2 linked regions of the Sinorhizobium fredii genome follow. The protein of the gene in region 1 interacts with the protein of each later gene in a pairwise test. Links are inferred from orthologs where the notes say so. Each region holds a gene or a part of one and is shown on either strand. Other genes may lie near its edges. The genes, in order: ileS and NXT3_RS21740.

Region 1 (3,817 bases):
CGCGACGAAGTGAAGTTCGACGGGCTCGAGCCCCTGATGGTGCAGATGAGGGAGGACGAGAAGGAGGCGCGCGCCCTTCTTTCCGGCGTGCGGCCCTTGAACGACATCGACCGCCATATCAATTTCGTCTGAAGCGGCGGGTGCACCGGGCCTAAAGAATCGCGCCCTGCTGCGCTCGCGGACCTTTTCAAAAGGGCGAAAACGCCTTAAACAACCGGCCATTATGATTAGGCATCGTCGATTGACCATCGATCAGCGAATTATTGGCCCGGCTTTCCGCGCGCGCTAGAGCGTGCCGGGAGGTCCGGGATTTCGGCGTTTCACGCCCTTCCAGTCATCTTCGAGAGACCGAACCCTTCCGCCTGCGTGACAATCCGCGCGGAAAAGACGAATGCAAAAGACCATGACAGAGACCGCTGAAAAGATCGACTACTCCTCGACGCTCTACCTGCCGCAGACCGAATTTCCGATGCGCGCCGGCCTCCCGCAGAAGGAGCCGGAATTCGTTGCCCGCTGGCAGAAGATGGAGCTCTACAAGAAGCTTCGCGCCTCCGCTGCCGGCCGCGACAAGTTCGTGCTGCATGACGGCCCGCCCTATGCGAACGGCAACATCCATATCGGCCATGCGCTCAACAAGATCCTCAAGGATGTCATCAACCGCTCGTTCCAGATGCGCGGCTTCGACGCCAATTACGTCCCGGGCTGGGACTGCCACGGCCTGCCGATCGAATGGAAAATCGAGGAGAAATATCGCGAGAAGGGCCGCAACAAGGACGACGTCCCGGTCAACGAGTTCCGCAAGGAATGCCGTGATTTCGCCAGCGGCTGGATCCAGGTGCAGACCGAGGAATTCAAGCGCCTCGGCATCGAAGGCGACTTCGACAATCCCTACACGACGATGAACTTCCATGCAGAAGCGCGTATCGCCGGCGAATTGATGAAAATCGCACGGGCCGGCCAGCTCTATCGCGGCTCGAAGCCGGTGATGTGGTCGGTTGTCGAACGCACCGCGCTCGCCGAGGCCGAAGTCGAATATGCCGACGTCGAAAGCGACATGATCTGGGTGAAGTTCCCGGTGACAGAGGGCCCGGATGTGCTTGCCGGCGCCTTTGTCGTCATCTGGACGACGACGCCCTGGACGATTCCCGGCAACCGGGCGGTCGCCTATTCGTCGCGCTATGCCTATGGCCTCTATGAAGTCGCGACGGCCGAAAACGACTACGGTCCGCAGCCGGGCGAAAAGCTGATCTTCGCCAAGCGCCTCGCGGAGGAATCGGCCGCCAAGGCGAAGGTCACCTTCCGCTTCATCCGCGACATCGAAGCCGAGGAGCTTGCGGCAGTCACCTGCTTGCACCCGCTGCACGGCCTCGGCGGTGGATACGCCTTCAAGGTGCCGCTGCTCGACGGCGAACACGTCACCGACGATGCCGGCACCGGCTTCGTCCACACCGCGCCCGGGCACGGCCGCGAGGACTTTGATGCCTGGATGGACGGCGCCCGGTCACTCGAAGCGCGCGGCATCTCCTCTGCGATCCCCTTCACCGTCGACGATGCCGGTTATTTCACCGCCGATGCGCCTGGCTTCGGTCCGGACGCCGAAGGCGGCGCCGGTCGCGTCATCGACGACAAGGGCAAGAAGGGCGACGCCAACGATCGCGTCATCAAGGCGCTCATCGCCCGCCATGCGCTCTTTGCCCGCGGACGCCTGAAGCATTCCTATCCGCATTCCTGGCGGTCGAAGAAGCCGGTCATCTTCCGCAACACGCCGCAATGGTTCGTCTATATGGACAAGGACTTCGGCGACGGCACGACGCTGCGCTCGCGGGCGCTCAACGCCATCGACGAAACCCGTTTCGTCCCGGGCGCCGGCCAGAACCGCCTGCGCGCCATGATCGAGCAGCGCCCGGACTGGGTTCTGTCGCGCCAGCGCGCCTGGGGCGTGCCGATCGCGGTCTTCGCCGATGAGCAGGGTGAAATCCTCGTCGACGACGCCGTCAATGCGCGGATCCTCGAGGCTTTTGAGAAGGAAGGGGCCGATGCCTGGTTCGCTGAGGGAGCGAAGGAACGCTTCCTCGGAAACGACCACGACCATGCCCGCTGGAACCAGGTTATGGACATCCTCGACGTGTGGTTCGATTCCGGCTCGACCCACATCTTCACGCTCGAAGACCGTACAGATCTGAAATGGCCGGCCGATGTCTATCTCGAGGGTTCCGACCAGCACCGCGGCTGGTTCCACTCCTCGCTGCTGGAAAGCTGCGCGACCCGCGGCCGCGCGCCCTACAACGCCGTTGTCACCCATGGCTTCACCATGGACGAGAAGGGCGAGAAGATGTCGAAGTCGAAGGGCAACACGGTCACGCCGCAGGAAGTGATGAAGGATGCCGGCGCCGACATCCTGCGCCTGTGGGTGATGACCACCGACTACTGGGAAGACCAGCGCCTCGGCAAGACGATCATCCAGACGAACATCGATGCCTACCGCAAGCTCAGGAACACCGTCCGCTGGATGCTCGGCACGCTCGCCCACGACAAGGGCGAAGTGATCGCGCTTGCCGAGATGCCGGAGCTCGAGCAGCTGATGCTGCATCGCCTTGCCGAACTCGACCGGCTGGTGCGCGAAGGCTACGACGCCTTCGACTTCAAGCGGATCGCCCGCGCGCTGATCGATTTCTCGAATGTCGAACTTTCGGCCTTCTATTTCGATATCCGCAAGGACGCGCTCTACTGCGATGCGCCTTCGTCGCTCCGCCGCCGCGCCGCGCTGCACGTCATCCGCACGCTGTTCGATTGCCTGGTGACCTGGCTCGCGCCGATGCTGCCCTTCACCGCCGAGGAAGCCTGGCTTTCCCGTAACCCGGAAGCCCTCTCGGTGCATCTCGAGCAATTCCCGCCTGTGCCGGCGGAATGGCGCAACGATGCGCTGGCCGAGAAATGGCGGAAGATCCGCGAAGTGCGCAAGGTCGTCACCGGCGCGCTCGAGATCGAGCGCAAGGACAAGCGCATCGGCTCCTCCCTGGAAGCCGCTCCGCTCGTCCACGTCGCCGATCCGGATCTGAAGGCCGCCCTCGAAGGCCAGGATTTTGCCGAGATCTGCATCACCTCGGCGATCGGGATCGACGACGCCGAGGGGCCGGAAGGCGCGTTTACCTTGCCGGAAGTGGCGAAGGTCAGCGTCGTGCCGAGGCTGGCCGAAGGCCGCAAATGCGCTCGCTCCTGGCGGATCACCACGGATGTCGGCTCCGATCCGCTCTATCCGGAAGTGTCGGCCCGCGACGCCGCCGCACTGAGGGAACTTGGCTTCAAAGCGTGATGGAACGTCCCGGGTGAATTGCGCTTGGCGCATTCATCCGGTACAACCTGCCCGAAATTTGGCGGATTTTTCCGCCATGGGGGCGTTTAATGGCCGCGGCGGGCGCGGTGCGGCGGGGCTTAAGGGAACTTTATGGAAATGACGCGAGCGTTGCGGGTGTCTGCGAGCATTGCTGCTGTCGTGGCGGGGAGCCTGGCGCTTTCCGGCTGCATCGGCGGCCCGACCTACGGCACGGACAAGACGGCCGGCGAACAGCTCGTCGACGATCTCGGCAGCGCCATCAGCCTGGCGCCGCCGAAAAAGGATCCGGTCAAGTACCAGCCGCGCGCCGGCCTTGTGTTGCCGCCGCAGGGAGAGCAGGCTTCGCTCATCCAGCCGCAGCAGTCGCTCGCAAGTCGCGAAACCAATCCCGAGTGGGTCGAGTCCCCCGAGGAGGTGCGCGAGCGCCTGCGCGAAGAGGCCGACGCCAACAAGAACAATCCGAACTACGTCTCGCCGCTTGCC
Region 2 (3,112 bases), on another replicon or contig:
CGCCGCGCGGTGCGCTCGCGCACTGGATCAAGATCAAGGAGGGGAGAATCGATAACTACCAGTGCGTCGTTCCCACGACGTGGAACGGCAGTCCACGTGATCCTGCTGGAAACATCGGTGCCTTCGAGGCGGCGCTTTTAGATATGCCGATGTCCGACCCTGCTCAGCCACTTGAAATCCTGAGAACCATCCACTCGTTTGATCCCTGCCTGGCATGCTCGACTCATATCATGAGCCCGGACGGGCAGGAAAGGACGAGGGTTCAGATCCGGTGAGGAGGTTTGCTCATGGCTCTTCATGCTAAAAAGGCAGTCGGGCGCCTGAGCGTCCATGTTTACGATGCACCGGTGCGCATCTGGCATTGGGTAAACGCCTTCTCGATCCTGACACTCGCTCTGACCGGCTACTTCATAGGCTCGCCGCTGACTTCCGTGTCCGGGGAGGCGAGCGCCAACTATCTGATGGGCCATATCCGCTTCATCCACTTCGCGGCGGCACAGATCCTCACAGTGCTCCTGATCCTGCGGGTCTATTGGGTCTTTGTGGGTGGCGTGCATGCCCGGCAGATCTTCTACATGCCCATCTGGAGCGGCCGTTTCTGGAAGGAATGGTCGCATGAAGTTCGCTGGTACATGTTCATGGCACCCCAGCCAAGGAAGTATCCAGGCCACAATCCGTTGGCGCGGTTCACCATGTTCCTCATGTTCACCCTGCCGCTGCTCTTCATGGTGATCACCGGCTTTGCGCTCTACAGCGACGGCGCGGGCCGAGACAGTTGGGAATATGTGCTTTTTGGCTGGGTATTCTCGATCTGGCCGAATAGTCAGGATATCCACACCAACCATCATCTCGGAATGTGGGTCATTCTCATCTTTGCGATCGTCCACATCTATGTAGTGGTTCGCGAGGACATCATGAGTTCGCAAAGCATCATCTCATCGATGTTCTCGGGCGAGCGGCTGTCCAAGGACATGGAGGACTAGACGGCTGCTCCATCATCAAACCGCAATTCGCCCCGCACCCCGCATTCTCGTGCTCGGTATCGGCAATATCCTCTGGGCCGACGAGGGATTTGGCGTGCGCGCGGTCGAAGCCTTCCACAAGGCCTATGAAGTGCCTGCCAACGTCACCGTCCTCGACGGCGGCACACAGGGCCTCTACCTGGTGCAGTTCATAAACGAGCACGACCGGCTCATCGTCTTCGACGCGATCGACTACGGCCTCGTACCGGGGGCGATGAAGGTGGTGGAGGATGATGAAGTGCCGAAGTTCACCGGTGCCAAGAAAGTGAGTCTGCACCAGACCGGTTTCCAGGAAGTGCTGAGCGCGGCAGATCTCATGGGACAATACCCCGAGCGCCTGACCCTGATCGGTTGCCAGCCGCTTGATCTTGAAAACTGGGGTGGTCCGCTGACGGCGCCGGTCAAGGCTGTCATTCCGGCGGCCGTCGACACCGCCGTTCGAACGCTGCGGGACTGGGGCGTCGCCGTTGCCGTGAGGCCGGAGGGGGCAGTGGTTCCGCCGCTTCTCGAAAACGACATCGACGTGGAAAACTACGAGCGCCGCGCCTATCGGCCGCGTTGAACTGGTGAGGGGGATCCTCCGGAAACACGCTTCCATGGTTACGTCCATGGCACCAGCCTGCCGGAAATGACGCGTGGGCGGTAGGGCCGGCTGCAAGGCGGCCGAAATCCCTCGGCATCGGACTGGCTTTGATCCGGTTCGGCAAGGGCAGGGCGCCGCCGCAGATCGCCATCGCTGTGCTGACGCGGCTCTGCTCGCCTGCGCGTTTCAGAAAGGGCGGGGCTGTTGGGCTTCGCACGGCAACGCTGTTCCCGCGCCTGCGGATTCTGCAGCATCGGAAAGGTAGAGGAGAAGCGCCATGTGCATAGGCATTCCCATGCGGATCGTCACCGCCAATGAGTTCGTCGCGAATTGCGAGCGTCATGGCGCAATATCTACAATCTCCCTCTTGCTTGTCGGCCCCCAGCCGAACGGGACCCACGTCCTCACTCATCTCGGCTCCGCCATTCGCGTGCTCGAGGCCGATGAGGCCCGGGCGATCGACGACGCGCTCGCCGCCCTCGTTGAAGCCAGCGAAGGCCGCGCCTTCGAACCGCTCCTTGCCGATCTTGTTTCCCGCGAGCCCGAATTGCCGCTGCATCTTCGCACCGATTGAAAGCAACACGTCCCAGCCTGTCGATGATGCTTTTCCCCTTACAGCTCACCGTAGCTCGAATTCTTCAGTTTGGCACGGCGCTTGCCAACGACCCCTTAGGAACGTTCGGAGTGCTGATTTGTGGAGGAGACAATGCCATCTAACCTGGTCCGCGCCGCGAGCAAGCGGACACTATCCGTCGTCGAGGAGACGAATTGCGATGCGCGTGTCGTACGATCGGCGGGCGAGCCCAACAACCCCGTGCCGGTCGTCACGGGTACTCCCGCGCAGCGGCCAGAGGTCAAAGGCGTCGCGGTCGTTCCTCCCGGTCTACCGCAGGGGTGCCGCTGCCGACGGCGCGATGCTATCGTTTGCCGAACGGCCAATGGCAGGCTGAAGGGCCGCCCGAACGCCGTTTTTCCGAGCTTGACCTCTATCGGACGTGAGCGGCCGGCAGGAGTAGTCGGCAAGGTCTGCGACCGGACGGTGAATGTCGGAAAATTCGGGGCCGGTTCTTTTCCGGCGCGTCAATCAAGGTGCCCACTGGCGGGCCGAAGGTCGCGATCGCCCATGCCTCCAAGGCGATCCTGCGATGAGGCCTGCTATATGGGTCGCCCCAATGGGTGAGGCAAGCGTGATGCCCTCGGACGCCGAACCTCTCCGCGCGCCCAGACTCAATTTGCTCGCCACCAATAGCGCAGAGGAGCTGATGAGCCGATGTTGGAGGACGGCGCTGCTCCTGCCGGCGCTCGCGGATGCGCTGGCGGTTTTCAAGTCCGGCCGGCCGAGCCGGATGTTCGACATCACCGACTATCCAGAGGACGACAAAGAGTTGATCACCCAGATCCTCGGCGAGGGCGAGGTTGCCGGCGTCGCGGTGCTGGAGAACGGCATCATCGCCCAGATGCAGGAGGCTGTCATGGCCGGCGTCTGGCGTATCCGCTTCACCGTCGC

The links.
Region 2: the proteins of ileS (region 1) and NXT3_RS21740 interact in binary tests that used the Escherichia coli proteins (3 or more experiments, as listed by UniProt). The link is inferred for Sinorhizobium fredii from one-to-one orthologs.

Annotation. Positions count from the first base shown.
Region 1 is NZ_CP024307.1:863,750-867,566, forward strand. Bases 13-3,513 are described here. They hold ileS (isoleucine--tRNA ligase), read left to right. Parts: upstream 13-403; coding sequence 404-3,313; downstream 3,314-3,513. Other genes in these bases: NXT3_RS04110 (bifunctional riboflavin kinase/FAD synthetase), read left to right, coding at 13-132; NXT3_RS04120 (hypothetical protein), read left to right, coding at 3,446-3,513. Also shown: more of NXT3_RS04110, read left to right, coding at 1-12; more of NXT3_RS04120, read left to right, coding at 3,514-3,817. UniProt on the Escherichia coli protein: Catalyzes the attachment of isoleucine to tRNA(Ile). As IleRS can inadvertently accommodate and process structurally similar amino acids such as valine, to avoid such errors it has two additional distinct tRNA(Ile)-dependent editing activities.
Region 2 is NZ_CP024309.1:115,963-119,074, forward strand. What follows is about bases 1-2,796. They hold NXT3_RS21740 (hydrogenase maturation protease HybD family protein), read left to right. Parts: upstream 1-1,008; coding sequence 1,009-1,584; downstream 1,585-2,796. Other genes in these bases: NXT3_RS21730 (nickel-dependent hydrogenase large subunit), read left to right, coding at 1-275; cybH (Ni/Fe-hydrogenase, b-type cytochrome subunit), read left to right, coding at 288-983; hypC (HypC/HybG/HupF family hydrogenase formation chaperone), read left to right, coding at 1,883-2,179; NXT3_RS21755 (hydrogenase expression/formation protein), read left to right, coding at 2,751-2,796. In the rest of the region: more of NXT3_RS21755, read left to right, coding at 2,797-3,112.